Thalassoglobus sp. JC818: one gene and its partner. The protein of the gene in region 1 interacts with the protein of each later gene in a pairwise test. Links are inferred from orthologs where the notes say so. Each region holds a gene or a part of one and is shown on either strand. Other genes may lie near its edges.

The links.
Region 2: the proteins of def (region 1) and AB1L42_RS05455 interact in binary tests that used the Escherichia coli proteins (3 or more experiments, as listed by UniProt). The link is inferred for Thalassoglobus sp. JC818 from one-to-one orthologs.

Annotation. Positions count from the first base shown.
Region 1 is NZ_JBFEFI010000007.1:62,725-77,977, reverse strand. Bases 9,228-12,047 are described here. They hold def (peptide deformylase), read right to left. Parts: upstream 11,052-12,047; coding sequence 10,404-11,051; downstream 9,228-10,403. Other genes in these bases: AB1L42_RS18160 (hypothetical protein), read right to left, coding at 11,858-12,047; AB1L42_RS18165 (hypothetical protein), read right to left, coding at 11,242-11,613; AB1L42_RS18175 (CYTH domain-containing protein), read right to left, coding at 9,934-10,395; aroH (chorismate mutase), read right to left, coding at 9,450-9,821; AB1L42_RS18185 (hypothetical protein), read left to right, coding at 9,228-9,346. In the rest of the region: AB1L42_RS18210 (ABC transporter permease), read right to left, coding at 1-885; glgP (alpha-glucan family phosphorylase), read left to right, coding at 1,353-3,500; AB1L42_RS18200 (HEAT repeat domain-containing protein), read left to right, coding at 3,593-4,801; AB1L42_RS18195 (DUF58 domain-containing protein), read right to left, coding at 4,828-5,727; AB1L42_RS18190 (ATP-binding protein), read left to right, coding at 6,310-7,752; more of AB1L42_RS18185, read left to right, coding at 7,937-9,227; more of AB1L42_RS18160, read right to left, coding at 12,048-13,687; AB1L42_RS18155 (serine/threonine-protein kinase), read right to left, coding at 14,272-15,253. UniProt on the Escherichia coli protein: Removes the formyl group from the N-terminal Met of newly synthesized proteins. Requires at least a dipeptide for an efficient rate of reaction. N-terminal L-methionine is a prerequisite for activity but the enzyme has broad specificity at other positions.
Region 2 is NZ_JBFEFI010000002.1:248,134-263,403, reverse strand. Bases 5,878-8,714 are described here. They hold AB1L42_RS05455 (aspartate-semialdehyde dehydrogenase), read left to right. Parts: upstream 5,878-6,712; coding sequence 6,713-7,717; downstream 7,718-8,714. Other genes in these bases: nadB (L-aspartate oxidase), read right to left, coding at 7,724-8,714; AB1L42_RS05460 (1-deoxy-D-xylulose-5-phosphate reductoisomerase), read right to left, coding at 5,878-6,451. In the rest of the region: AB1L42_RS05475 (pyrroloquinoline quinone-dependent dehydrogenase), read right to left, coding at 1-1,486; AB1L42_RS05470 (sulfatase), read left to right, coding at 1,863-3,287; AB1L42_RS05465 (site-2 protease family protein), read right to left, coding at 3,300-5,306; more of AB1L42_RS05460, read right to left, coding at 5,252-5,877; more of nadB, read right to left, coding at 8,715-9,355; proC (pyrroline-5-carboxylate reductase), read right to left, coding at 9,531-10,340; AB1L42_RS05440 (hypothetical protein), read left to right, coding at 10,546-10,911; AB1L42_RS05435 (DUF1559 domain-containing protein), read left to right, coding at 10,988-11,944; AB1L42_RS05430 (hypothetical protein), read left to right, coding at 11,925-12,632; rpsL (30S ribosomal protein S12), read left to right, coding at 12,863-13,234; rpsG (30S ribosomal protein S7), read left to right, coding at 13,358-13,831; fusA (elongation factor G), read left to right, coding at 13,938-15,270.

The DNA of each region.
Region 1 (15,253 bases):
GATCGACACACCGATCGCTGTCATGATCGTCAGAAACAAATTGAGGTCTTGACTGAATTCACGAACGCGGGTCCCCCAGTCGTCGGCTGTCCGAATCTCGACCGGGGATTGTTCGCTGCCCGATTCCGGTTCGCCGGACTTCTGTGATTGACCGGAGAGTGTTTGCTCGAGAGCGCGATACAGATTGCCCAGTCCCGTCCCGCCGGAGTTGCCTCCTTCTGCGAGAGAACGCCCAGCCAGTATCTCGTCGATCGAGCGTTTCAGTTCTTCGTCTGTCTGCGTTCCGTTGCTCTCGACATAAAAGCAGGCCACCGTGTCCGGGCTGATGCGTCCCACCGTGCGGCAGGTTTCAAGACTCATCAGAATGTTGACGTCCAAGAGCACCGAGCCGGTGGAGTAGATTCCAACGACCTCAAACTCGCTCCCGTTCAACGAGAACTTTTCACCGACACCTTTGGCCAGCTGGTCTGCGATTTCCCGACTGATCAGGCAGTGATTGTTTCCAACATCTGTAAGATCGAGAAAGCGACCATCAAGCATATTCTCTCGATACGCTCCACGTTCAAGTCGAAGATTCGAGGCAATATCCACTCCCACCGCGAGTCGAGGAGGATTGATGATCACTTCACCGTCCAGTTGATTCACACGGAAGTAAGCTTGAGAGTCCACGGTCCTGACTCCTGGCAATTCTTTCAGATCGTCAGCCCAATGAGCCGGAAGGCTTGAGAACAGCGGAATCGGAGCGCCCGCCTGTTGAACAAGAAGCCCTGGAATCTGCTCGAAAGTCCGCCGAACAATGGCGTCCAACCCGCCGGCGATTGAAAACAGCCCGACCATTCCGCCAATCGCGACTGCCAGCCCTAAGACAGAGAGCAGCGTCCGCATGGGTCGACTCGCAAGATTTCGAATTGCAAAACCAATCATGCCGTGGCTGTTCTCACTTGTCTAACTTCGTGGACATCACTGCCCCATCTCTAAACGTTTTCTCTCGTTCTGCTCAACAATAATCAGCGGATCGTGATGTCACATACAATCTGAATCTCGATGAATGTTTGAAGCATTCACATCAACCGTTTCGACGCTTCAACGTTCACTTGATAAGCATGGGTTGATTCAAAATTGTGACGTATTGAAGCGAAAAGTGCGAACAAGGAAATCAAGCCAGTCGAATTCCGCGGACATGTCGTGCATGGAGAACCACAAGAATACAGAACACCTTCAGAATTTCTTAATCGCGAACATGCAAAGTCAGCGAGTCAGATTACTTTTCCAGAAAACTGTTTATGATGCATCACCTCGAATGGCGCATTTCGAGTGGTCTACACATTGGATTGATCGAGAAAGTGTGAGTCATGTCCCCCAAAAAAGATATCCACGACAAACTCAGTGAACTGGCCGGGAACTTGTGGTGGAGCTGGCAGCCTGACGTGACCGCCATCTTTCGAGAAATCGACCCAGTTCGCTGGAGCGAACTTTCTCACAACCCCATTCTTCTCCTTCGCGAGTATCCGCCAGAGAGACTCGAAGAACGCGCCCGCGAAGAGATGCTGCACTCGCGAGTGAATGCTGCTTATCGAGACTGGCAGGACTACATGTCCTCGACGAGCACCTGGGGCGACATTCATGCTGGCGTTTTGGGATTTCGCCCGGTCGCCTACTTCTCAGCTGAATTTGGGCTTCACGAATCGTTCCGAATCTATTCCGGTGGTTTGGGAGTTTTGGCCGGTGACCACTTGAAGAGTGCTTCAGACCTCGGAATTCCTCTCGTGGCAGTCGGACTGTTTTACAATGAGGGATATTTCAAACAGGTCGTGAAAGAAGATGGCTGGCAAAGCGAAGAGTACATCCATGCCGACCCTGCCGACTTGCCGATGAATGAAGTCTCCAACCCGGATGGTTCGGAACTTCGCATTCAACTCGAAACGCGCACCGGCGTCATTCATGCCAAAGTCTGGCAGATGGATGTCGGCCGCATCCCTCTCTATCTGCTCGATACGAACATCGACGAAAACAACGACGAAGATCGCAAGCTGACTTCCCGCCTTTATGGCGGTGATCATCGCATGCGAATTCGCCAGGAGCTGTTGCTTGGAATCGGCGGAGTTCGAGCTCTCAACGCGGTGGGCATCCTCCCTCGCGTCATTCACATGAATGAAGGTCACTCAGCGTTCGCTGGGCTTGAGATCATTCGCTCACGCATGGTTAACGATGGTCTCTCGTTCCACGACGCTCATCGCGAAACACAAGCATCGGGAGTCTTCACAACACACACGCCCGTTCCAGCTGGCCATGACCGATTCGATGGGGAACTCGTAGAAGAACATCTCGGGCCGATTCGCGATTCACTCGGCCTCGAGTACAACGATCTGCTGGCACTGGGCAGAGTCGATCCGCAGAACCATTCCGAATCGTTCTGTATGACAGTCCTCGCTTTCAAAACTGCGCGGAGAGCGAACGGAGTTTCCAATCTACATGGCATCGTCAGTCGACGAATGTGGCAAAGCCTGTGGCCGTGGCGGAGCGAAGAAGAAGTTCCCGTTGGTCATATCACTAACGGCGTTCACGTCTCGACCTGGCTCGCGCAGCCGATGCGAGTATTCTACGATCGAGTTCTCCCTGAGAACTGGTCCCGACGAAGCGGTGATCCGATTGTCTTCTCAAAGTTTGACAAAGTTCGTCCGACCGAACTTTGGGAAACTCATCAGTCGCTGAAGAATCGCCTGATCCTTTTCGCACGCCATCGACTGCTTGTTCAAGCCAAAAGAAATGGTCTAAGCGACGAACAAATTCAAGCGACTCAGTCGACACTCGACCCGCAACACTTGCTCATCGGTTTCGCGCGTCGATTCGCCCCGTACAAACGGGCCGATCTCGTGCTGCGAGACCTTGAGTTGTTCGAACAACTCGTTTGCGATGATGATCGTCCCGTTCAATTCATCTTCGCCGGGAAAGCACACCCTGCCGATGAACAGGGAAAACAGATCATGCAGCGCATCTTCAAAATGACTCAGGAGAAACGCTTCCGGGGACGAGTCGTCTTTCTCGAAGACTACGACATGAAACTTGGCCGACGTCTGGTTCAGGGAGTCGATGTCTGGTTGAACAATCCTCGCCGCCCTTACGAAGCGTCCGGAACGAGCGGTCAGAAAGTCGTTTTGAATGGAGGTCTCAATCTTTCCGTTCTGGATGGCTGGTGGGCTGAAGCGTATGATGGCTTGAACGGATTCGCCATCGGCGATGGTCAGATTCACGCGAATCAGGAGATTCAGGACCAGCGAGATGCTGACTTCCTGATGAAAACCTTGAGGGAAGAAGTCATCCCTCTCTATTACACGCGGAACGACGACGATCTGCCGTTGAAGTGGATAAACAAAATGAAGCGAGCTGTCAGAACGTTGGGCTGGCGGTTTAACGCGGACCGAATGGTGATGGATTACGTCAAGAGTGCATACCTTCCGGCAGCTGGCAGCGAGTCATGCGACATGAGAATCATCCCGTAATAGAGCAATCCACGTGGAAACTCCGAACGTCGAAACGGATGCACCAAGTCAGTCGCAAATGTGTCGCCAACTTTTTGTGCCTTAGTATTGGCATGAGTTTCCTCTTCGCACCGTCTGCGGGAAGAGTTGAAGCGTCGCAACAGCCCACTGAAAAGACGTACGGACATCTGACGCTCGAGGAATGGCATGATGTCATGAAGTCACTCGACTTCTCGACGCTTGCCGATCAACGGTACGTCCGCGGAATGCATGCGATCGTCACCGACGATGAAGCTCCGGAGTCGAGTCGCAGAATGGCTGCGCAGACACTCGCTCGCGTGGGTGAACCGGCTGCAGGCGTCGTTCCCAATTTGATTCAGCTTGTTGAGAATCCCGGAAAGAACGAGTTAGGAACTCGCTTGTGGGCGCTTAAGGCACTCTCTTTGTTTGAAACCGTCGCCGAAGAAGCGACTCCAACAATCGCCGCGATCGTATTAAACGAGGCAATGCCTTTTCAGGTGCGCGTCAACGCGATGGACACGCTGGGACGCGTCGGACGTCAACATCCGCAGGCAATCCCGACTCTCCTCAGAGTCTTACGATCCCAACCGGACACAGATTCAACATCCGGCAAACAACTTCGAATGGCTGCATCGGAAGCTCTCTGGTACCTCGGACCGGACGCCGCTGTGGCCTTGCCGGATTTGATTCAAGCGACACGTTCTTCGTGGTCTCCTCTGCGTCTGGCAGCTGTGACCACCATTGGAGAGATCGGGCCGCAGTCGGAAATCGCTATTTCCATTCTCGTCGACATCATTCTCTTCGATGAAGCTGGCGAAGTTCGCGAAGCTGCTGCAGATGCGATGGGCAACATCGGTGGAGCGAGCATTTCGGCTCTCGATCAGTTGATCGATGATCCCGATCCGGAAGTTCAGAAGCTTGCTATCCGAGCCATCGGCAGGATTCGATCATCTCCGGTTCTGATTGAAATTCTCGAACAGCAGTTCACGTCCGAGAACCCACTTACCCGAGTCTTGGCCGCAGAAGCATTGCTTCAAAAACAATCCGGCAATGAAAAAGCCATCGGCGTGCTAACTGTCGAATTGGGAAACGAAAATCGCCGTATTCGACTCACAGCCTACGAAGCTCTGCTTGACAACTTTGATGCACTCCGCGGAAAGCAACATCTTCTCAGAGACCTTCTCGACTCTCCCAGCCTCCCTGCTCAGTCTCAGTCTGCAGCCCGAAGGATCTTGCAGAGACTGGAGATGTTGGAATCCGAATCGGCTGACGATCTGAGTCCTGAATTTGAGTCGCCCTGATTTTTTGGCACGAATTGAAAAACGACTTACCGTGTGCGACGTGATCGTGACGAAAGATATGCGCCCAGAGCCTTGTGATACGGGTCCGATGTCGTCAGCGTCAGCAGATCAAATCCGGTGTGGGCGCTCAGATCGGTCAGTTCCTGTTCAAACTTCTCGAACTGTTCCATGTAAATGGTTCGCAATCGGTGGGGGTCGACCAGCAGCTTGTCTTGCACGTCTTCCAGGTTGCGGAACTGCGTCGGCTTACTGAACGGGAAGTCCCGCTCTTCGGGAGCCAGAATCTGAAACAGAAGCACTTCATGATGATGTCTTTGAAAGGAACTCAAAGCTGTCCGCAATGCTTTGAGATCATCGAAGAAGTCGCTGATCAGAATCACGATACTCCGCCGCTTAAGAGTCGGAATCAACTTCTCAAACACCGCAGAGAGGCTCGTTTCGCTCCCGGTTTTACTCGATTCAAGAAGCTGATTGATGTGCTGCACGATTTTTGGACTTGTCGACGGTTCAATCCGATCGCGGATCTTGGTGTCGAAAGTCGTCAGGCCCACAGCGTCGCGTTGCCGATGCAGCAAATACGTAAAACATGCTGCGAGTTGAGTTCCGTAGGCGAACTTCGAAATCGTGCTCGAGCCGTACCCCATGCTTCCAGAACAGTCCATGATCACGTATGAGCGGAGGTTCGTTTCCTCCTCAAACTCTTTGATGTAGTACTTTCCGGTTTTTCCGTATGCTCTCCAGTCAATGTGGCGAACTTCGTCTCCCGGGTAGTATTGTCGATGCTCGATAAACTCAACACTTGAGCCTTTGAAGGGGCTTTTGTGTTGGCCGATCATGAACCCCTCGACGACGAGTTTGGCCACCACTTCAAGCCGTCCGAACTTGGCGAGAGCACTGGGATCGTCACTGACTTGCTGAGATGACATGGAGTGTTCTTATCTCTTTTTCCGGGTGATTGACTCATCGAAGTGGAGACTCTCACGGGATGTCTCACCAGCAGTTCGAGCAACTTTGGAGTCGAAAGCAACGCTCACTCGAGCACTTTCTGATTTTGTACGCACGATCTCGCACGAGCAAGCCCAGCCATTTGACCATGGAACAGTGCAAGCGAGTGCACAGGAAAGAGCAACTTGCTCTAAACGTTTTCTTCACCGGGGTTTCAACGAATTTTTGCAGTCGTCTGGTAACACAAACTTGAGCAAATCGATTGAGAGCAGTTTCATGGATGGGATATGATTCCTTCAAGTGATTGATGACGTGAATTGATCAACTGTTGACTCTTTGAATGTTTTCAAATTGGTTTGCACTGACTCGCGATGGCATACTCAGCTTTTTGTGAGTGAGACCGCGCAAGCGAGTGCACTGGCATGAGCAACCTGCTTGAGAGCATTTCAAGGACGTGTTGAAAGCGATTTGCAAAATCAAACAGCTTTCAACGCAAGACATGACTTCAGGCGAGTGCCACGCAAGAATGCCGTGGCTGGTATTGTTTGCGGAGAAGGATCGAGATGCAAAAAATGTCCGACATTCTGCGCGTATTCCTTTTCGTCGCTCTTCCTGCTGTAGGAGTGATGATCGTCGCTGCGCTGGCCTCTTCCGTAATTGCCATTGGTACGATTGCCACAGCAATTCTGTTGTCCACGTTGTCCGCCTGGCTCCTCGTTCGAACAGAACGCAAACAACAACAAGAACTCGAAACCGAATTCCGCCGACTTTCACAAGGTCTGCGAAACCTTCAGGCTAACTCAACTTCGACAGACTCGATCAAGTCATCCGCTTCACAGGCCAGCCTCAACGCAGGCTCACTATCGCCCACAGTTTCACTCTTTCAGAAGTTGAGTGATGAAGTCATCGAGCTGACGAATTCGCTCCACCAGAAAAACGCTCAACTTGGCAAGAGCGATGCCAGATACCAGTCTATTCTCCAAGCGATGTCGGAAGGAGTTTTGCTCATCGATTGTGACGGAAAGGTCGCGTTTGGAAACTCGTCAGCAGGAAAGCTCCTTGACCGCGACTGGAAGGCAATCGAAGGTCGAAACCTGTGGGAAGTTGTCCGCAACGCCGATTTGCAATCGACCATCGAGATTGCATTCGAAAGCGAAGGCATTGTCCGCAACGAATTCGAACACCCTCGCACGAAAAGCATCATCGGAATCAGTGCTGTTCCGATCGAAGTCAACGACGGCCAGGGACTTCTCATCGTGCTCCACGATGTTACGGAGCTTCGCCGTCTCGAAAAAATGCGTCGCGAATTCGTCTCCAATGTCTCCCACGAGTTGAAAACACCACTCACAGCAATTCAGGCATACGCCGACACCCTAATCGAAGGCGGTCTGGAAGACGTCGAAAACAGTCGGATGTTCGTGGACCGGATTCTTGAGCAAGCGGGCCGACTTCAAACGCTCATTCACGACATGCTGCGTCTGGCGAGAATCGAATCCCAGGCGGATGCTTTTCAGTTGCAGACGATTTCACTCTCCGAAGTTCTCGAAAGCTGTGTCGACGCTCGCCAGGCTGTCGCTCGTTCTCGAAACGTCAGTCTGACATACGATCCTCCTGCGGATGAAATCCCAGTCGTCGCAGATCGAGAAGGACTTCGCACCGTTTTCGACAATCTCATCAACAATGCTCTCAATTACACAGCAGATCAGGGGACAGTGACCGTCCGCGGGTTCTGCCACGACGGAAGAGCCATCGTTGAGGTGGAAGACAACGGAATCGGAATTCCTCAGGAGCATCAATCCCGAATTTTTGAACGCTTCTACCGTGTCGACAAAGCGCGTTCTCGGGGGATGGGAGGAACGGGACTCGGGCTGGCGATTGTGAAACATTGCATGGGTGTCTTCGGGGGCGAAATCGAAGTCGAGAGCGAGACCGGTCGTGGGACACTCATCCGAGTCATGCTTCCCGTGTCCGAACAATCGTCACAATTGATCGAAACGGTCAACTGATCGTCTTGAGTCGCCATTTCCGATTCGTTGCTTTTCGGCATCAATCATTTGCGGGCTAAGGTTGCGCGATCGATCACTCCCCATCAGGACAGTTCTCGTGCAACCGAGTCTCACCCCAGCCCAAACTAAGTCAACACCCTCCAAAAACGATTCAACCAATTCTCCCAGTGCGACGCAGTCGCTCGTGAGCTGGCTGAAACTTAATCGCTGGGAAGTGCTGGGATTACTCTGCGGGATTTTCGCTGTCTACTCCCCGGTGATCCGATTCGAATTCTTAAACTGGGATGACACCTGGTACATCATCAACAATGAGCTCATTCAGTCATGGAGCTTTGAAGGGCTTTACGGCATCGCGACGGAACCGGTCGCTCGCAATTTCGCCCCGCTGACGATCTTTACGTTCTTGATTGAGCACACGCTGTGGGGAATGTGGTCGGGAGGTTATCACCTCACGAATCTGGCTCTGCATGCCATTAACGCAATTCTCGCCTACGCCCTATTGCGACGCCTGACCGGAAGCTCACTCCTCGCTTGGACAGTCAGTCTGATTTTTGCGTTACACCCCGTTCAGGTGGAAACAGTCGCTTGGGTTTCATCCCGAAAGTCACTTCTTTCCGCAACGTTCATGCTCGCCAGTTTTATATGCTGGCTTCGCCCCGATCGCACATCCCGGGATGAAGGATTCGGAACGCTTTGGCTGATTCTCGGCCTCCTAAGCAAAGCTTCAGCCGTCGTCGTTCCTCCCATCGTCATCGCCTACGATGTTCTGATCGCCCGAAGATCATTCGCGGAGAGCTTCGCGAAACAAGTCGTTCCGATGTTCTTTTCGGTTCTTTTGATTCTCGTGACGATGTCAGCCCAGACGACAATTGTCGGCGGCGTTCGTGGTCACATTGGAGCCAGCAAGCTCTGGATTCTCGCGATTGATGCCACGATTCTCTGGCGTTATGTCGGAATGTCATTGTACCCGACGAATCTCTGTGTTCTTTACGATCCCGCCACGACCGGAATCGCTCACTGGATTGCACTTTCCGTCATCGGCTGGGTCGGCGTCGGAGTCTGGACGTTCCGCACCCGTCATTCGAATCCGGTTCCGCTCTTCTGCTTCGTCACGTGGCTGTTCCTTCTCTTTCCAGTCTTGAACCTGTTCCCGATCACAACTCTGATGAACGATCGCTATCTCTACTTGCCGCTCATCCCGTTTTTTGTGGGAGTCTTCAATGTCGCTGGTGTTTGTTGGATGAAAATCCGCAGCACTGAATCGAGTTCACTCGCGCGTCGAATTCCAACCCCAGCCATTGCAGTGACATTGGGAGTCATGCTGTGTGGGCTCTACACGCTCCGCACACTCGACTATCTCAACGTCTGGGCCAACCCGGTGACGTTATGGAATCACGCGCGACAAATCACACCGACATTGCCCGTCGTTCAGATTCAATGGGCCATCACACTCGAAAGCGAAGGACGCCGCGACCTGGCGATTCAGACCCTGCAAAGGGCTATGGAACAGAACCCGGACTCTGGCGACGCGGAACGTATTCAGTCGAAGATTGATCTGTGGACGGAGACCAGCCAGGTAACTCCTGAGAGCTGACACTTTCACCCGCCGACTAATTCCGAAAGTTCTCTACTGCTTCGTTGAAGAATTGTTCGGGCTGTCACTTTCAATCAAACGATTGAAAACTCTCTCCGGTCCTTCATTGGGCGCTGGTGATGTCTTTGCGAAGCTTCATTGCTTCTCGCAGATAAACATGAACCATGTCCGCTTGCTTCTTCTCGGTATTCACGTGCAGAAGAATTCGAATCACGCGCGGCAATGCACCGTCGACGTTGATTTCCGAAGCACATAAAAGTGGGACAGCCCCCATTCCGATTTCGCGGGCCGATTCCGCCGGAAAGGCTGCATTCAGATCTGATGTCGTTGTGAAGATGGCTGAAACGATTTCCGTGAAGTCCTGCAAATCGTTTCGCGCGATGACCTGTTCGAGAAGTTCCCGCGTTGCCTGCAGAATTTCTTCCTTGGAATTTGTCTCAACTGTAATGGCGCCTCTCACCCCTCGTACGGGCATTACCGATTCTCTCTGACAAAAGATGAATAACTTTGAAATCAGTCCCAACGCGGAAAATAACGGAAGTACCCTCAAAAACTCAATGACAGCGATCAGAAACACGCCGTGGAATTTACTGAGGCCAGTCCTTGAACGGCGTTTTGACTAGACTGGAGTTGTGATAGCGGCGATCACCGGTCACTTCTTCTCCGAGCCAAGGGGGCTTCTCAAACGGCTGATCGTCTGAGTCGAGTTCGATCTCTGCCACGATCAGACCTGAATTGTCCCCCAGAAACTCGTCGACTTCCCAGACCATTCCCGCAAAGTCGATAAACCAGCGATACTTCTCGATTAACGGCCCATCACAAAGTGCCAACATCTCTTCCGCGTCGCCAACAGGGATTTCGTACTCGTATTCCTGCCGAGTGGTGTCGTTCGTCAAAGACTTGACCGTCAGCCAAGCCTGATCGCCGGCAATACGCACTCGCACAGTCCGCGCGGGATCACGAGACAGATAGCCTTGTTTGAACGGGACCGACCGCCCGGTGCGAAAGTCTCCGACAACCAGAAACTTGCGTTCAATTTCGATGCCCATGCTGGTTGCTATTCGGAGTCCAGTTTCGGAGGAGTCAGACGATAGACGGATGTCTCCACAAATCCTGCGGGAACGCCTCCACTGGCTGCCATCTCTTTGAGGCTCTCTTCAAGTTCTTGATCTGTGCGGAAATGACCAGCCTGCTGAGCGTCTCGGAAATTCGATTCAAATTTAGGAAGAATCAGGTCCACTTCTTCGCTGTTTGCTTCTTCTCGCATTCGATCAGTGAACATGACTCCGTCGAGATGGTCCGACTCGTGCTGAACAACACGGGCTGGGAGTTCACTTAAGTCCATCGTGAACCCTTGACCGGAGAGATCAAACGCTTCAATGGTCACTTGCTCCGACCGTGTGACGTCCCCAAACAATCCAGGCAGACTCAAACACCCTTCCTCGCCAACAACATTTCCGCGACGTTTTCGGATGACTGGATTGATGAAAACGAGCTCTTCATCCGGTTCGTCAGGACGCGCAGCGAGATTGACAATAAAGAAACGAAAAGGCAGCCCGACCTGATTGGCAGCCAGACCAATTCCATTCGCCTCGTACATCAGCTCGAACATTCGTTGAATTGTTTTTCTCAACGAACTGTCGATCCGCTGCACGTCGACGGACTGGAATCGCAGGGCTGGATGGGGGAAGTGAATGATCTCCATGGTCGACTTTGCGTTTCTTTGTGTTGAATAAGGCAATCAATCACCAGTGTTGTCGATTGAAGTGGAACCGACAAGCGGCGCACGTCCGGAATTCTCCGGTTCGTCTTATTCAAGAGCGCAATTCACACAGTCGTGACGAGATTTGCGATGCAATATCAGGCCAGAGAGTCAAAGAAACGCCGCGAAACGCTTAATCTTGTCCGTGCATTTCGCGAGGAGGATAGCCAGCCCAGACGAGAGGTTTCGCCAACTTGTCCGCCTGTTTGGTCTCCAGACCTTTAAGAATCCCGAGAACCGTTCCGTTCTTGGCAAGTTGCGTTTTCAACTTCTTAAGCACATCTCCGGGGATGTTGATCGAGCCAGCCCCTTCTCCGCCTTCGAGATAGCTGCCCTTCTGGTCGAAGACAGCCCAGTAGACGGTCCTTGGATGTCGCTTGGCGCCGTCTCGGGCCTTCACGGCTCCGCCACCCTTCACGCGTTGTCCGCTGACTGTGTACAAGTCACGCCGTTCAAAGATTACGGCGATAATGTTCCAGTCTTTTCCACCGAACAACCCAAACATGTCACTCTCCTGCGTTCCGACGGCGCGTCGTGTCCTGACCACAATTGACGGCTGCGTCAACTGACGGACAGCCATTGAAACCAAGCCAGCCCGCTGAGTCAATCGACCAGGATGGGATTTGCCCATCGCGTCAAAAGAGCGGGATCAATCAGATCCCGCCTTCTCAGTCTCGAGCAAGAGGGTCCGAAGAGCTTGCGAATGAGCGAGACCGCGCCAACGAGTGCACAGGAAAGAGCAACTTGCTCTAGTAGCTGTTCTCCTCAGTGTTGCTGTCAGCGTAGCTCGCGTCATCTCTGAAGGATGCATTTGGCTCACCATCGATTGACTCCATCGAAACTGGCCGAGCAGTTGTGACGGTCACTGGGTCGTCCAGATAAGCTTCACGAGTGCGAAACGCAATTTGATCATCGCCGACCTGAACCGCAGAAATCGTCATAGCTGTGGGACTCGAAACAGCGACGGCACCGCGGCCGAAGGTACGATTCTGACCGATCAACTGAACGCGAACGACAGTCGTATCCGGATAGGTGAGAGCAATCTCGACTTCCGGTGCTGGAGTATTTGATCCAATCGGAGATCCCCAGTTGACGTTTTCTGCGAAACGCAAGTCGTAAAAACCGTTGCCAGGCTGCACACTCGGATCGGCGAGTTTGGTTCCGCCCTGCCGAACTTCAAAGCTGGCGAGATGCAATTGCCACGCGTAACCGACGCGGAGCGTCAATTGGTCTCGACCGAACGAACTCTGTGGATAAGCTGCGAGAGACGCGTGAATGCTTCTCATCACGAACTCCGGTGTTCGGTCTGGACCAACAAGAGCCGAACAACGCAGCAGCACAGGCGCGGGAAGATGTGCCACGACGCGAGGGTCCTGAATCAGCTTCGCCAGCTTTTCCTCTTCCCGTGCGAAATAGTAAAGAGACGCCAGAAAGACATGGCTGCGCGGCTCTTCAAGTCCAACGTCCAGATTTCGCAGGATGGCATCTTCAGCCATCGCGATCTGTCCGTGTCGCTGGAGAACCCTCGCTGCGACAAGATTGGCTTCCCAGACATCCGGCGAGTAGTTCAATGATTTCTGCGCATAGACCACAGCTGACGAGTCGCCGCGGTAATCCTGAATCGCTGCACAATTCGCCATCGCGGTTGCCAGCATATCGTCCTTACGGAAGTGATCGCGACCGATTTTGTCGAGGTAGTCATAGGTCTCGAGAGCTTCGTCGAGTTGTCCGAGCTCCTGCTGTGTGCGACTCAGGTAATACCAATACGGCGGATAGGCAATCATGTAAGACTTCATCCGCTGCAGGATTCGCAAACGCCGTTCGGCATCTTCCTGATTGGCTGCTTCTTCGAGGTGATCGAGATCGTCACCACGCACCAGCCAGCGGTCCGGAATTTCTTTTCGTCGCGCCATTTCCCAGAAGGTGTCGAGAAGCTGGTTCGACCGCTTCAAGATACCAGCAATGCGAGACTTCTCCAATTTCAGGAGATCCATATCGCGCTGATAGCCCTTACTTCGGTAGTCCCACCAACTGTTGGCTCCTGTGCGAATCGCACTTCCAAACTGAGCAGTCGCCAATTCGGTTCCGAATGCCAGTGCGTCCCAGGTCAATTGACGACGCACGGATCGACCGTGATGCGAACTGACAAGATCTTCTTCCGTCTCCGTCAGACCGATTTGCGAGATTTCATCGAGCACTGCCGAGTACAGCGTGACGACTTCTTTATCTTCAACCCGTGTCAGATTGAGATTGTTGAGGATCTTGGCTTCCTCTTCACGCAGCACTTCTTCTGTCGGATTCTTACGAATGCGATGAAAGGCTGCGCGGCAATAATTCAAGGCCACAGCGGTCTTCAAAGCTTCTTCGTTCTTAAGAGCTTCAGCGATTTCGTCTTTCTCGCCCGACAAAACCCCAGCCGGTGCTTCGACTGGCGCGGCGGTCTCTGTCGTCGTGACTGCAGCTGGCTCCTCAGCAGCAACAGCGTCCTCGTCAGCGAAGCATTCGCGCGAGAATGCCATCGCTCCGGGCAAAAGCATCAAAGCTAGAATCGTCGATCTCATAGGTGTCTGATTGGTCATAGCTCTTACTCGAATTCCAGGTTTGAGTCCCTGAACCCCTTTGAGTTCCACAATACAAGTCGCCAGGTAGCAGGTGTTAAGTTCTTCAGGCAGAAGCTGTGCCCAAACCACGAATTCATTGCGAAGTAATGATTACGAAAAGCTTGAGGCCCCCGCAAAGTTTGCCCAAGCTTCCTCGCCTCGTTGAACAGACAATTGCAACCGGACCAACCGGCAGGACTCGCCGATGCCGTGTTCATAAAAACTGGCTGTGTGAGACCAAAGTTGCAAAGCTTGCAAGAGTACTTTGCAGAGATTTCGAAAGCGAGAACGCCGTTATCCCCGCTAATGACTCTCTAATCGTGGGGTAAAACAACGGTGGTGGTGACTCGCCCGATGTGGAATCTCGGCAGATCTGCCGTCTCTCTCTTCAATCAGAATCGATTGGCCAATGAGCAAATTGAGCAGGCCATTTTCAGACGAAGTAAGTCATGACGGTCGCATCCGTCACTCGCCACCAGCATGCCCGCAAACCGGCGAGACAAGCCCGTTGGCGTGTTGCCGACGGGCTTGGTTTTCTCTCATTCATAACTTTGAAGAAGAGACTAAGACTCTTGAACGCCGACTTGCGAGGCGACTTCGTCGAATGCCCACGGAATGATGTAATACAAACCGATGATCACACCCGCGATGAGTGCGATCCATAACAGCAGCCCCAAAAAGCCGACAGCGCTGTTCGTCAATTTCCAAAGCGAACGCCACAACTTTCTGCGTTCATACTGACGCGCGAGCTTCTGATACTCAGCTGCCAGATTATTGTCTCGTTCTTTCGAGAGTTGTCGCGTCAGCATCCGCTTGGCTTCTTCTTCAAACTCACGGAACTGAGCGAGCGGCAAAAATGGGCCTTTTGAACTCGTGGCAGCTGTCGTTTTACCATTCAGCTTGTCGGTCTTCATAGCTGTGACGATCTGCGGAGCAGTCATCTTGCCGACTTTGACACGGCCGTCCGAGCCGATACGTTTGACGTACCACTGTCCCGACTGATTGATCATCGTCTGAGACTTTTCAAACTCCGAGGTGCTGCTTGCTCTGGACGGAGTCCTCTTCGTCGACGGCTTTGGAACTTTGGGTGTGCTAACTTTGCTCGTCGATACAGCTGCTCCCCCTCTCTGCGGAACGATTCGCTGAGCCTCATCGATGAACGAAAGCGAGTCGCCCGCCAGACCAAGCGATTCGAGGTCTGAAATCATTTGCGCACAGGTCTGGTACCGATGTTCGCGTTTCGCTGCCAATGCCTTGTCGATAATTAAATCGAGCCGCTCAGGGATCTCCGGATTATGTCGCCGTGCGGAAGTGAACTGCCCCTTCTCCTTGTTCATGATCAGTTCAAGGACCGAATCGCCGGTGAATGGGTTTTCACCTGTCAAAAGATAATAAAGCGTTCCACCGAGGGCATAGACATCGACACGTCGGTCGACGTATTTAGCGTTCCGGGCTTGTTCAGGAGCCATGTAATGCGGTGTTCCGAGACCCGTTCCGCTCTGTGTCAGCCCAAGTTCTTCGTCATCGTCAACCGCTTTCGCGAGC
Region 2 (15,270 bases), on another replicon or contig:
CGCGAATCTGAATGTAGCCGCGATGACCATACTTGTATTTCGCTCCCGGTGGAGATTCGACGAGCGTCATCACGTTGGGAACGTTGTTTGAGTTGACATAGAGAACGCCCGTTTCCGGATCGAAGCTGGCTCCCGACCAGTTCGCTCCTCCGTGAAATCCGGGAATGACAACGGTCCCCTGTAAACTCGGCGGACTGAAAGCAGGTCCGGTTTTGATCTTCTTAAGTTCCTTCAGCACATATTCTCGATTCGCTTCGCCGATGTCGGTCACGTTGGACTCATCAAAGTGCTGAACCGAAAACGGCGGCGGCTTCACCGGAATCGGTTGTGTCGGCCAAGCCTGCTCACCGGGAACATCAGACTGCGGAACCGGTCGATCTTCGATTTCAAACAACGGTTCTCCGGACTCCCGATTGAAGAGGTAAACAAATCCCGTCTTCGTTACCTGTGCGACTGCCGGAATTTGTTTTCCATCGTGAGTGACTGTGACGAGATTTGGATAGACGGGGAGATCATGATCCCACAGATCGTGACGCAACGTTTGAAAGTGCCACTTCAGTTCTCCACTGAAAGCATCGAGCGCGATCGTTGAGTTCGCGTACAAGTTTTCTCCGTGGCGATCTCCTCCGTAGAAGTCGAAAGCAGCTGAGCCCAAGCCTGCGAAGACGAGATTCCTCTCGGTGTCCACGCTCAATCCGCCCCAGGCGTTCGCCCCTCCTCGGTACTTCCACGAATCCCCTTCCCAAGTCTCGTGTCCTTTTTCTCCGGGACGCGGAACGGTATGAAATCTCCACAGCTGACGACCGGTTCGAACGTCGAATGCTCGAATGTCCCCCGGCGCAGCGATGCTCGGCCCTTCTCCATTCGAGACACCGAGAAAAACGATGTCTCCACAAACAGCCGGTGCCGAAGTCGGACCGTAGGCCATTTTAGAAAGGTCCTCTTCAAAGTCTTCTCGAAGATCTTTGATTCCGTTCTCTCCAAACCCGGGATCGAGTTTTCCCGTTTTGGAATCGATTGAGAATAACCTTCCGTCAGACGTGCCATGTAGGATTCGTCGCTCTCCACCAGGCTTCTGGTCACTCCACCAGGCCAAACCTCGATTCACTCCACCCGACGCAAGCGGGCCAGCAGGAGCATGACTTTCGAATGGATCGAACTCCCAAAGTTGCTCGCCTGTTTCTGCATTCAATGCAACGACTCTCAGGTAACCCGTCGAGAGATACATCACTCCATCGATGATGAGTGGAGTGCATTCGATCGTCTTCTTTCGCTCGCGATCAAGTTCTCCCGTGTGGTAGACCCATGCCACTTCAAGCTGGTCAACGTTCTCGCGATTGATCTGCGAAAGAGTCGAGTACCTCTGACAACCGCGGTCACCACCGACCGTTTCCCAGTTCGCGCCCGATGGTAGATCTCCGAAAAGATCCACTGGCCTCGCTGCAAGCATCGCCACGACTGACATCACTATCAAGATAGAGCGCATGTCTGATTCACCCGATCGGTATTGAAATGATTCCTGCATCCACTGACAGAAAGGGGCCTCTCCGAGTTTCTGACCAGTTCTGTCAGTCTGAACATCATCGAGTGTCACAGCCTGTCACATCAATTCAGCCAGCAGCACGTTCGCTGAAAAACCGGAAATCGATAAGCTCTCACATCAACCGAAACGCGAAGTCTCAATTTGAAATCAGAGACTTCCTCTTACCACTCAACGATCTCTCTGCAGCCCGTTGATCGAAAGATCTCACCGAGCGATCACGCTGAGTCGATGGCGTCAGTTTGCATGGTCGGAATAGTTGTGTGATGATAAGGCGCACGATGCTTCATTGACGTCTGACACCTTTGACAGAAAGCGCCTCATGAGAATTCTTCTAAAGAGCCTGTTCGTGGCTGTCCTGCTCTGTGCAGCCTCTCGAACTTCAGAGTCAGCCGATCAATGGAATGTGCTCTTCATCGCAGCGGATGATCTCAATTGCAGCCTCGGGTGTTACGGAAACCAGGACGTCTCATCGCCACATCTCGACCGTCTCGCTTCGAGCGGAACACTCTTCGAGAACGCTTATTGCCAGCAAGCAGTGTGCAATCCTTCGCGAGCCTCGTTGATGTCCGGACTTCGACCTGACACCATTTCCGTCTACGATCTTCGCACGGACTTCCGCACCGCCCAGCCTGATGCTGTGACCATCCCACAACGATTCAAAAACAATGGGTACTTCACGCGCTGCATCGGGAAAATGTTTCACAACATGGGAGACCTTGACGATGAACCATCCTGGTCGGTCCCTTCGATGCTGAATGCAGGACGACATTCTGACACTTACGCAATCATCCCCGAAGGGAAGAAACCGGGATCAAAGCTGGGAGCTCACGAAAGCGAAGACCTTCCGGATGAAACTTATCGCGACGGAAAAATCGCTGACCTAGCCTGTCAACAACTGAGAGAGTTTTCCGATGAGCCATTCTTTCTGGCTGTCGGTTTCTGGCGTCCGCATCTTCCGTTTCTTGCACCGAAGAAATATTGGGATCGGTACCAGCGAGACAGCCTCACTCTCCCCGATCGTTTCGCTCCACCCAGTAATGTTCCCGAGATTGCGCTTCACGATTCACGAGAACTCAAAGGCTACGGTCCTGATCCTCAGAACATGTCCGCCGAAGAACGCCGTTTACTTTGGCACGGTTATTACGCAAGCATCAGCTATCTTGATGATCAAGTCGGCAAGCTGTTGAAGACACTCGAAGAAACTGGGCTGCGAGATAAGACGATCGTCGTCTTCTGGTCCGATCACGGATTCCATTTGGGGCAACACAGCTTGTGGTGTAAGACGTCGTGCTTTGAGTTGGACGCTCGAGTTCCGCTGTTGATCTCCGCCCCGGGTTTTCCTGAAGACAATCGCACGAGCTCTGTAGTCGAACTGATTGACCTCAGCCCGACTCTCGCTGAGCTGTGTGGGCTTCCGGATGTTGACATCGAAGGCGAAAGCCTTGTTCCTATGATGAAAGATCCTTCAACATCGGTGAAGAAGGTCGCGATCACGCAACATCCTCGTCCGGCTTACTTTAAAGCAGTTCCCGAACAGATGGGTTACTCTGTCACCGATGGAAGATTCCGCTACACCGAATGGCGTGACTGGAGAACCGGAAACGTCACAGCGACTGAACTCTATGACCACGAAAAAGACCCGAATGAGATGGAGAATCTCATCGGGTCCAATCAATATTCAGAAGCCGTTGAACAGCTCAGAAATGAACTTGTTCAGGTCGCCCCGAACGAACCTCACGAGTGACGCTCTTCCGGCTTAAATTTTTGAAACGAACAGGTCGAGATAGATCACGAATATCATCAGACCCAGGACGAATGCCATTCCAAAGTAAGTGGCGGTTGCAACAACCATCTCGCTGGGCTTTTTCCGTGTGACAGCTTCCCAAATGAGAAAGACCATGTGACCGCCATCGAGCACTGGAATCGGCAGGAAGTTGATCACAGCCAGGTTCACACTGATCAGTCCGAGAAAACGCAGGAAGTCCCCAATCCCCAAATCCGCGAACCCATAGGCCAGCTTGGCGATATTGATCGGACCGCTTAACCCCTTAGGAGAGATATCCCCGGTCAACAACCCGCGGAGGGTCAGGTAAATGTCTTCGATAGAGGTAATGGTGTAACGTCCTGCCATTGCGAATGCGTTTTGAACGCTGTCTGCCTTGAGAGTAATCAAATTCTGGTTCAAACGAAGTCCGCGTGTCGTCGGAAGATACCAGTCTTCGACGACCTTCGGAGTCACTTCAACAACCCGGTGTTCGTTCGAATCTTCGGGCGAACTGACCGTGAGTTCCACGATTCGCGAGCGAGTGTATTCTTGAATCGTCCAGAACGCGTAAGCCCAGTTCTTGTCTTGGATCGGAATCTCGAACCGCGTGTCCGTTCGGGCATCCTGCTCCGTTCCGGGAGCTCTAATGAGAGTCACTTTGTGAATGGTATCGCGTGGTTTGATTCCCTGACCAGCTGCGGGACCATCTTCATCGACTGAGAAAACATTCGGAACGAGATGAAAAGCGACACCAATGCTCGGAACAGAAAGGGGAGCCCCTTCTGATAATGGTGGTTCTGCCCACGGAGCCCGGTCGCTTGGAGTCAGAGTCAACACGAGTTCCTGAGGCGCCCCTCCGGAAACTTCGCGGGAAATGGTCACTTCCACCTCTTCGCCGGCATGCTCGGAGAAGTATTCTGTGAGTCGAACAGGATCGATATCGTGGCCGACGTCCAGACCGTCGACTTTGGCGATGAGATCGCCCTTCTTCAGACCGGCTTCAGCAGCAGCGGAGCCAAGCTGAATGGCTTCGATTTTTCCCATCCCCATGCGAAGTCCCAAACCGAGAAACTGTTCAGCTGGCAAGTTGACCTGGACTTCTTTAGTGTCGCCACCTTCACTCTTGCGTTTGACTGTCAGCCCCAACGCCTCGTCTGCTTTCTCATTGAGAATCTTGTCGAGCTCGCTGAACTCTTTGATCACGACTCCGTCAACGGCTGAGATAATGTCCCCCGGCTCAAACTCTGCTCGAGAAGCAGCGGTTCCCGGGAAGACATAGGGAATCGCTTTCGGATCAGGAACGGGAAGAACCTCGAGGCTGCGAGCCTGACCAATTCCGATTTGACGGACGATTCCGTTCGCTGATGGTTCAAGCTCGATGTCGAACGTTTCTCCATCCGAGTGAAAACCTTCCAAGCGAATCGGTCCACGAGAAAGAGCAGTTCCGCGCAACAGGTCTTCAAAGTTAGACACCTGTCGTCCGTTGATCGCAGTAATTGTGTCCCCGGAACGAATTCCGTGTTGCCATCCCGGCATTCCAACTTGCACGTGCCCAATCACACGATCAGTTGTTTCAACGCCGCTGTTAAATGCGATTGCGAAGAACAGAAACCCGGTGATGATGTTCATGATCACCCCGGCGGAAATAATTGCCATCCGCTGCGGGACTGTCTTTGACGTATAGGATCGGGGATCAGCACTGATCTGATCGTCAGTCATTTGCCCCGGGTCCATGTCATCCTGTCCGAGCATTTTGACGTAGCCCCCGAAAGGAGCCCAGCCCAGCCAGTATTCGGTCTCACCCCACTTTTTGGCGAGGATTGGCTGACCGAATCCGATACTGAAGCGTTCCACGTAAACTCCGCACCACTTCGCAACGAGGAAGTGGCCGAGCTCGTGGAAGAAGATCACCAGACCAAGTCCGGCGGCAGCGATAAAGATGTTTAGCAGTGCCGAGACGCTAAAGAGTGCGAGTGTGGCGGCGACGACGGTATCCAATTCAAAGCCTCCTGGCGCGCCCAATGATCGAGTTCGAGCAACTCATCCAACTCCGGCTGGCTGTCGAAATCGTGGGCATTCAGAATCTCGCGACAGAGTCGCGGGATGTCGGTAAAAGTCAGTGTTTCAGAAAGAAAACGTTCGACAGCCACTTCGTTGGCAGCATTCAAAACTGCTCCGGAAGTTCCGCCGCGCTCAGCAACCTCAAATCCTAACGATAACGCCGGGAATCGTTCGAGATCAGGGGGTTGAAAATCAAGTGAAAATGTTTCCGATAAATCCAGTTTCGGACTGGCACCAGCCACTCGTGCGGGCCAGGTAATGGCATATTGTATCGGCAATTTCATATCTGGGGGAGATAATTGTGCGATGACCGAGCCATCCACAAACTCTACCATCGAGTGGACGACCGACTGAGGATGTACGACAACGTCAATCTGTTCAGAAGGCAGGCCGAATAACCACCGTGCTTCAATCACTTCCAGAGCTTTGTTCATCATCGTCGCAGAATCGACAGTGATTTTCCGACCCATTTCCCAGGTTGGATGACTCAGAGCATCGGCACAAGTGACCTGCGCCAGTTGCTCTCGAGACCACGTGCGGAATGGTCCTCCACTGGCCGTGAGAATGATTCGCGACACCTCTTCCGCCCGGCCGGACTGAAGTGACTGAAAGATCGCAGAGTGTTCGCTGTCGACGGGAATCAGCGTCGCGCCGGTTTCGGCAGCTTTGTCGGTCACCAGTTTCCCAGCGACAACCAGTGTTTCTTTATTGGCCAGCCCGATCGTTTTTCCCGCCTCGATCGCAGCCCAAGTTCCACGCAGCCCCGCTGCTCCCACAATGCCGGTGATGACGACCTCAGCATCCGAGTGAGCAATGGCGTTTGCGAGGCAATCTTCCCCGAATTCGACGTTCACTTGAGGGGGAAAAGCGTTGCCGGGGATCGAATTTCGGTCAATTCCGGTCAGCACGACCGTGCGCGGCAGGAATTCTGCAGCTTGCTCTGCCACCAGTTGCCACTGAGTGTGAGCGGACAGTAATTCCACCGACATTTCATCCCGATGGGCGCGCACTACATCGAGACAACTGGTTCCAATCGAACCGGTTGCCCCCAATACGGCGATCCGCTTGATATGATCTGACACTGGATAATTCTCTTAAGTTTTAGCGATTGTAGAGGTTCCGGCTTCATGACCGCAAGACCGGAGTCGCTGGGGTTTCCGCGACCTCACAGCCTGAGCGAACGGAATTCGCAGCACTATCGTTTCTCAACAGAAGGGATTGATCGCGAACAATTTGCAGAGGCCACTTGTCCCGGTCTATGATGTTCGCTCTCGTCGCGAAAATGCGACCACTCTAATATTCCATCCTTCAAAAGCTAAGTAGCTGCAAGTCGAGGTTGATCCGTGTTTCAAAATGTTGCCATTGTGGGCGCCACCGGTGCCGTCGGTCAGATCATGAGGCAATTGCTGGAAGAACGGAAATTTCCTGCAGCGACGTTTCGCTTCATCGCTTCGGCGCGTTCGGCGGGTCAGCAGATCACATTTCGTGGCCAAAAGTACACCATCGAAGAACTGACCAAAGACTGCTTTGCCGGATCAGATCTGGTGATCGCTTCGACTCCGGACGACATTGCCGCTGAGTATTTGCCTGCCGCCGTCGAAGCAGGCTGCCGCGTCATCGACGAATCCGGATACTGGCGCATGAAAGACGGAGTCGCGCTCGTCATTCCGGAAGTGAACCCGCAAGCTGCTCTCGACGCCACCGGCATCATCGCCAGCCCGAACTGCTCAACGACCCAGATGGTCGTGGCTTTGAAACCACTTCACGATGCTGCAGTCGTCAAACGGGTGATCGTCAGCACTTATCAGGCAACCAGTGGAGCAGGAGTTCAGGGAACAAGCGATCTGTTCGACGGGTCCAAGTCGTACCTCTCCGGGGATGACTACTCGTATAAAGCCTTCGCACATCCCATCGCCTTCAACTGCATCCCTCAAATCGGAAGCGAGAAGGCAGACGGGTATACCAGTGAAGAGCTGAAGATGGTCTATGAGACCCGCAAAATCCTCGGGGATGAATCAATCCAAGTGAACCCCACATGCGTCCGCGTGCCAGTTGCCAACTGTCACAGCGAGTCGATCACAGTCGAAACAGAAGAGCCGCTCACTCCCGGTGAAGCACGCGAACTGTTCGAATCGTTTCCAGGAATTCAGGTCGTCGACAACCTGCAGAGCGGACAATACCCACTGCCCAGCACTTGCGATGGCTCAGACGACGTCTTCATCGGACGAATCCGTAAGGACATCTCGCATCCGAATGGAATCAGTTTCTGGTGCGTCAGCGACAACTTGCGAAAAGGGGCCGCGACGAATGCTGTTCAGATCGCGGAACTGTTGGCAAAGCATCTGTAAACGCGATCACTCAGCCCCGGACGGCTCACCGATGGTGACATGCCTCTCCCAAGAGGAATCGGTCTCCGGAAAATCGCTCCGAAAGTGCACACCACGGCTTTCGGTGCGAGCCCGGGCTGACTCGATCATCAGTCGGCCGACCAACAGCATGTTCTGCAGTTCCCAACCTTCGACGGTTTGAAACTCTCGCAGCGAGACGTAGCGGTCCCAAAACTCGACCTGCTCCGCAGCTGCTTTCAGTCCTTCTTCATCGCGGCGAATTCCAACATTTCGCCACATGATCGAGCCGAGAGAGTTGCGTAAGTCGGTGAGGTTGAGCAAATCCTGTTCTTCGATCACCTTTGGCCCCGGTGACGAAACTGGAGGAGCCGAAAAGCTGTCCGGGATTTTCAGGGCTGCTTCCGAGGCCCCTCGACCAGCGTGAATTCCGTAGTACAGACCTTCCAGCAAGCTGTTGGAGGCAAGTCGATTGGCCCCATGAAGTCCGCTGGATGTTGCTTCACCGGCAGCCCACAATCCGGGCAGCGTGGTGGCCCCGGTTAAGTCGACCGTCAATCCGCCGATCATGTAATGGGCTCCCGGTCGGACGGGGATTCGGTCGTGTGTCAGATCGAGACCGAACTCGCGGCACATCTCCAGAATGTTCGGGAAACGTTCGTTGATCTTTTCTTTCGGAAGGTGTGTCAAATCGAGGTAAACGCACGGATGCCGAGTCAGTTCCATCTGATCTGTAATTGCCCGGCTGACGACATCACGCGGAGCGAGTTCCATACGCTCGTCGTAATTCCCCATAAACCGATCACCATTCACATCGACCAGATATCCCCCTTCCCCTCGAGCCGCTTCGGTGATCAAGTGACGTGAACTTCCGGCGATGTAAAGCACCGTGGGATGAAATTGCATCATCTCCATATCTCGCAGCTCCGCCCCCGCCCGGTAGGCGATTGCGTGTCCGTCAGCCGTCGCGATATCCGGGTTGGTCGTTTCCCGATACAAACGCCCTGCTCCACCCGTCGCAAGAATCGTTTGCTTCGCCCAGACGAAGGTCTTTCCGTGATGAGGATTCCAGACCAGCGCCCCGCGACAACTCCCCTCGTGAGTCAATAGGTCGATCGAGAAGGTCTTCTCCCAGATCTCCGTCCATCCCGCACCGCGAACGGTATCAATGAGAGCCCGCATCACCTCTTTGCCAGTGGCGTCACCCAGAGCATGAGCGACTCGCGGATGACTGTGGCCCCCTTCAGTCGTGAGCGCGATTGAACCATCTTTCCGATCGAATTGCGCTCCGAACGAGACAAGCTCTCGAATGCGCTCAGGAGCTTCTTCGACAATTTCCCGCACGACTTCGGGATCGCATAAACCCGCCCCTGCTTTAATCGTGTCCTCGACGTGATTGCTCAATTCGTCTGAAGGGTCCAGAACTCCAGCAATCCCTCCCTGAGCCCAAGAACTGTTCGATGCAGACACCACATCTTTGGTCACCATCACCACGCGCAAACGCGGATCAATTTCCAGCGCAGCACGAACTCCGGCAATGCCTGTTCCGATGACCAGGACGTCGACGAACATATGCGGGATCCGTTTCGGGTCGAACCGCACGAGATACCGTTGACGCGGAGTATAGCTCAAGTCAGGCATGTCTATTTCTATGAATCAATTGAGAGATTGATCATGCAACGTTAACGACTCCGCAACCTCCTCACCAATCAATGTTGTCGGAGTCAGCTCACAATCCCGTTCGTTCCGATCCCCACATCTCGCGAACTCCTCGCTTGGGAACACCACGACCATCGGCATCGCGACGCAATTATGTCTATGTTTTTCCCAACTCCTGTGAGCGTTTGGTCGCTGCCTCGACGGCATTCATCAGTGTCCCTCGCAAACATCCTTGTTCGAGTTGATGCAGCCCCGAAATTGTCGTTCCACCGGGACTGGTCACCGCATCTTTCAACTGACCCGGATGCTGACCACTTTCCAGGACCATTTTCGCAGCCCCCAGCAATGTTTGTGCTGCCAGTTGCGTCGCGGTCGCACGCGGTAAACCAGCGAGAACTCCTCCGTCGCTGAGTGCCTCGATGATTTCAAAAACATAGGCAGGCCCGCTGCCTGACAATCCGGTCACCGCATCGAGCAAGTGCTCAGCGACCGGCAGTGCAATTCCAACCGTAGAAAGCAGTTCTTCCACAAGCTTTAAGTCTTCTTTGGTGGCCGTAGAACCGGCGGCATATCCCGAAGCACCTTCCCCAACGAGACAGGGCGTGTTCGGCATCACTCGAATGTGTCGACTCTTTGGCAGCGTCGCTTCAAAACGCTCCAGCCGCGCTCCGGCAATGATGGAAACGAAGAGATGTTCCGACGTGGACGAATCGGCAAGCTCTTCCAAAAGCCCTGACAGAACCTGAGGTTTCACCGCCAACAGAACGACCTCCGAGGACTCAAGCACCTCACGATTACTGTCGGTCGTCGGGATTTCCGTCTGTTCCGTGAACGACTTCCGGGCAGCTTCGTAAGGGTCACTGGCGAGCATCGTCTCAGGCTGAGCCAACCCGGAACGAATCCATCCGGCCGCAAGCGCCGTCGCCATCTTCCCCGCACCAATTAATCCGATTCGCTTCTGATTCATCAACTTTTCCGTCCAGGAATCTCGATCGTCGCTTCAACTTCTACTTTGCAAACGTCGCAACCTCTCAGAATAGCAAGAGTGACAGACTCGCGCCCAGATGCTGAGGAAGCGGAACACATCTGAACAAGTTGATGTAACGAGCCTAAGAATGTTATACTCTTGGTAGCTGTGGGCAGTTCTTAGAAAGCAGTGAAGGAGTTTCCCCATGGGGCACTGTTGGTTTCTTATCTTCACTTTGGTCGCATCGCCTTCATCTCCCGGTTCTCCTCTTGAGGTGGAACATTTTCATTTTGACGGAGACATCAAACTCTCAGCTGTTTCTACCGACACATTCGAGATGAGAGTGTTTCGCGTGGACAAAGATTCCTCGATCCCTCACTCAGTCGGGATCTACTCCTACCAACCCGGCGGAACAGACAAGTGGGCGAGCACGGATTACGTCAGGTGGGAATGTGCCGCGAGACTTATACCGCTTCCCCACGGAACAACAGAAGTTTTCGGCGACATCTATCTCGTGAACGATGGCCTGATGATCTTCATCCGCCGCATCGATTGGAAACAGATGGACTAAGAACTCTTGTTCCCCACGATCAACTTTTGCTGGCAACTCGGTTGATGAAACGACTTTTCCACGGAAGGAGCCGCAGATGAACCGAACCATCCCTCGTCGACCGATTCCGATCCTCACTCACAACCGGTTCGGAATTTCGATGGTTGAAGTTCTCGTTTCGATCGCGATTGTCGGAATTCTATTCGCCATTTCGGTTCAGGCGGTTCAATCCGCTCGGGCTGTGGCCCGGAAGTCGCAGTGCGCAAACAATCTTCGCCAGATCGGAATCGCACTGACGGGTGCTGCTGAACAGGATGGATTGTTTCCGACAGATCGTTACTGTTTTGTGAAGCTGATGCCCTTCCTCGACATGCAGGAGGCCTATGACGCTCATCGCAACATGACACTCAGGCCTCCGCTTAATGTGCCCTGGATGGAGTGCCCAGAAGAAGGAAATCACGCTCCAGGAATTGCACAGCCCAGCTACATGGTCAATGACGGAAGTCGATTTCGGCGAAAGCCACCGGGACATTCCTCGGACAATCAACAAAACGGGTTTCGCTCTGCAAATCGAGAAGGGACCCGTCCGAGTGAATTCAGCGACGGACTTTCGAACACCGCTGCATTCTCCGAACGTATCCACACCCCCCAGGTCCTTTACGTCGCCGATTCTCCGGTCGCTCCGCAGCATTACCTGTGGTACACCGAGCAGCGATTCCTCGAACCCGGAACAGAATCCCAGGCCATTGAGCAGTGTCGATCACATCGGACATCTCCGGATCCGGTCTCGGATTCTTTGCACAAAGTGGGCCTTGAACTGAATGACCCGGGCTATGACCATTTCCTCCCCCCGAATCAAATCGGCTGCTACAACGGCCCGAACGATTTCGAATTCCAGGCCTGGCACTCTCTGATTCCCCCGACAAGCCATCATGCAGGCGGAGTCAATGTGCTGTTCGCTGACGGGGCGGTCCACTTTATTCACTCGGGAATCTCCACTGACCCGTGGCACGCAATGGGAAGCAGGGATGCCAATGACCTCGTCACGTTCTAAATCGCTCTTTTTGATTGCCCCTCTGTTGTGTGCGGCTGGCTTCTTTTTTCACGGCTGCGAGCAACCGGAAGTTGAAGACCCGACCGAAAATCCGGTTGTGGACGTTCGGACAATATGGCGACGGGACACCGGAGAGACCATTTCTGACCATATCACGATCGCGAATGATGAAGAGTTCGTACTCATCATCGAACTGCATCCTAAACCGGATCGTCCGCACGAGTACGAGGGACAGACAATTACGAACCCCCGATCATGGCCGGTCAGCATTATCGCTCATCAAATAGAAGGTCCGAAGAAACGTGGCGATTTGATTCTCGGCACCATTCCGCTCGACTACCCGGATGAGGAAGGGATCGTCGTTCACTCAATCGGACGATATGCCCCGCGCTCGGAATCGATGAAATTGCATGTTGAGGATGTCGACAAGGATTTTGACGAGGACGTTATCCCACACTGGTTAGTGTTTCATTCCGCTCACGGAATCCCCGGAGAATACGAATACCAAATTCTGGCTTTCCCTGCTTACCAGCAAGTCACAGCGACAGCGTGGGATCCTAAACAGCCCGTTCTCGTGAAACGACTGTTTGTCACGATCACTCCGTCCGAAAACGAGGATTCGGAGGATTCAGATCCACCAAAAAACCAACACCTCCCATCACACTTAAAACCGATTCGGAATAACTGACGTCGGTGCCGCAGATCGGGCGAGAACGCTGGAAAACCGAGACTTCTTGGGAAATCCAGCGCCTCGGTCGACTTGACCATCGCCCGCGCGGGAGTTACAGTTCGCGATTCCTCGGTGGGTCAGGGGTGTTTTGCGCGTCAGTCGATTGAGATTCTGATGCCGACAAGCTCACTGAAAACGACATCATTATTCCCCAAACGACTGCACGATTTCAGATTGTGAATTGATCTATGCCTACGATTAACCAGCTCGTTCGAAAACCTCGCAGAAAGCAGACGTCCAAGTCGAAGACTCCACTGCTTGAGGGATGCCCGCAAAAGCGTGGTGTCTGTCTGCAAGTGCGAACCATGACTCCTAAGAAGCCGAACTCGGCTCTGCGGAAGATTGCCCGTGTTCGCCTGTCGAACGGAAAAGAGCTGACCGCCTACATTCCCGGCGAAGGTCACAATCTGCAGGAACACTCCATCGTGCTCGTCCGTGGCGGTCGTGTTCGCGACTTGCCGGGGGTTCGATACAAAGTCATTCGCGGTGTGCTCGATACCCTGGGTGTCGACGGACGTCGCCAGGCACGCAGCCGCTACGGGGCAAAGCGTCCTAAATAGTGCTCATAAGCTGTTCACAGCTTGAAAACATGATGATTCATCACGCGTGCCGGCAGGCTGAAGTGCGTGATTCCAAAGATATTCCAATATTGTTTTTGATTCAGTTAACAGGTCGAAACGTCCATGGCCAAACGGTTTACAGCCAGTAAAACACAGCTGATCGGAGATCCGAGATACGGTTCGAAGCTCGTCTCCAAGTTCGTCAACTGCCTGATGCATGACGGGAAAAAGAGCATTGCCCTCGGTGTGTTCTACGATGCCATGGACGAAATCAGCAAACGTCTGCCGGAAGAAGAGCCTGTCGAGGTCTTCAATCAGGCAGTTGAAAACGTCAAGCCACACATCGAAGTCCGGTCCAAGCGCGTCGGGGGAGCCACCTATCAGGTTCCAACTCCCGTGAGTGCGAAGCGCCAGCAGACTCTGTCGATCCGGTGGATTCTTGAAGCTGCTCGTGGACGCAAGGGCCGCCCAATCGCTCAATCGCTGGCAGACGAATTCGTCTCTGCATTCAAGCGAGAAGGCGTTTCGATCACCAAGCGTGAAAACGTTCACCGTATGGCAGAAGCGAACAAAGCGTTCTCTCACTTCGCCTGGTAAACGCTGTAGAATCACTTCGCCTGCCATTCATGTCATTTGAATGAGCAGGCTTTTTTTATGCTTGGGGAAACTTCTCACTTCATTCAAACCAGATACTTGATCAGCTATGCCAGGCCCCATTGAAAAACTTCGAAACATCGGGATCGTGGCGCACATTGATGCCGGAAAGACGACCACGACAGAGCGCATTCTGTATTACGCAGGTGCCACTCACCGTATGGGGAACGTCGACGACGGAAACACCGAGACCGACTTCGATCCGGAAGAAGCCAAACGCGGAATTACGATCTATTCCGCAGCTGTGACCTGTCGCTGGAAAGATTGCACGATCAATCTGATCGACACTCCCGGTCACGTCGACTTTACAGCCGAGGTGCAGCGAAGCCTTCGCGTCCTCGATGGAGCTGTCGTTGTTTTCAGTGCAGTCGAAGGTGTCGAAGCACAGAGTGAAACGGTCTGGCGACAAGCTGACGAGTACAAAGTCCCGCGTCTTTGCTTCATCAATAAGATGGATCGCATCGGGGCAAACTTCGAGAACGTTCTGGGCCAAATTCGGAAACGCCTCGGCGGCAATCCGCTTCCGCTCTATCTCCCGATCGGTTCTGAGCACGACTTCCTCGGCATCGTCGATCTGATCGGCCGCAAAGCTCTTTACTTCGACTCGGAGTCTCAAGGAAAGAATATCACCGAAGGTGAGATTCCCGACGATCTTAAGGACCAGGCAGCAGAGTTTCGACAGAAGCTGGTCGAAACCATCGCCGAACGCGACGAATCTGCGATGGAAACCTACTTCGAAGAAGGGGACCTCCCGGAAGAAACGATTCACAAACTGTTGCGAGAAGCGACTCTTGCTGGTGAAATTCAGCCAACGTTTACCGGGTCTGCTCTCGATTTCGTCGGCGTTCAGCCAATTCTGGACGGAGTCAATCGCTATCTCCCCAGTCCGCTCGACGTTCCCCCTGTTCGCGGGATCAATCCAAAGCCCAAGAAAAACGAGTCGACGGAAATCACCCGTGGACCTTCAAACGATGAGCCGCTGGCCGCGTTGATCTTTAAGATCGTCGCTGACAAGCACGCGGACTTGTGCTTCGTCCGGGTATATTCGGGTGTCTTGAAATCCGGAACACGTTTGCTGAATCCTCGCACCGGAAAGAAGGAATTCTGCAGCCAGATCTGGCACATTCAGGCGGATCAGCGAGAGAAAATCGAGATCGATCTCGTCGAAGCGGGGGACATCTGCGGAGTCATCGGCCCCAAAGACATCGTGACCGGCGACACATTGTGTCCGACGACCGACCCGATTCTGTTGGAGTCGATCCACTTTCCGGAAACGGTCATCTCGATGGCGGTCGAGCCAGACACGAGTGCTGACAAGAAGAAGCTGGAAGACGCACTGGTTCGGCTGGGTCGTCAAGATCCAACGTTCAAAGCCCAAATCA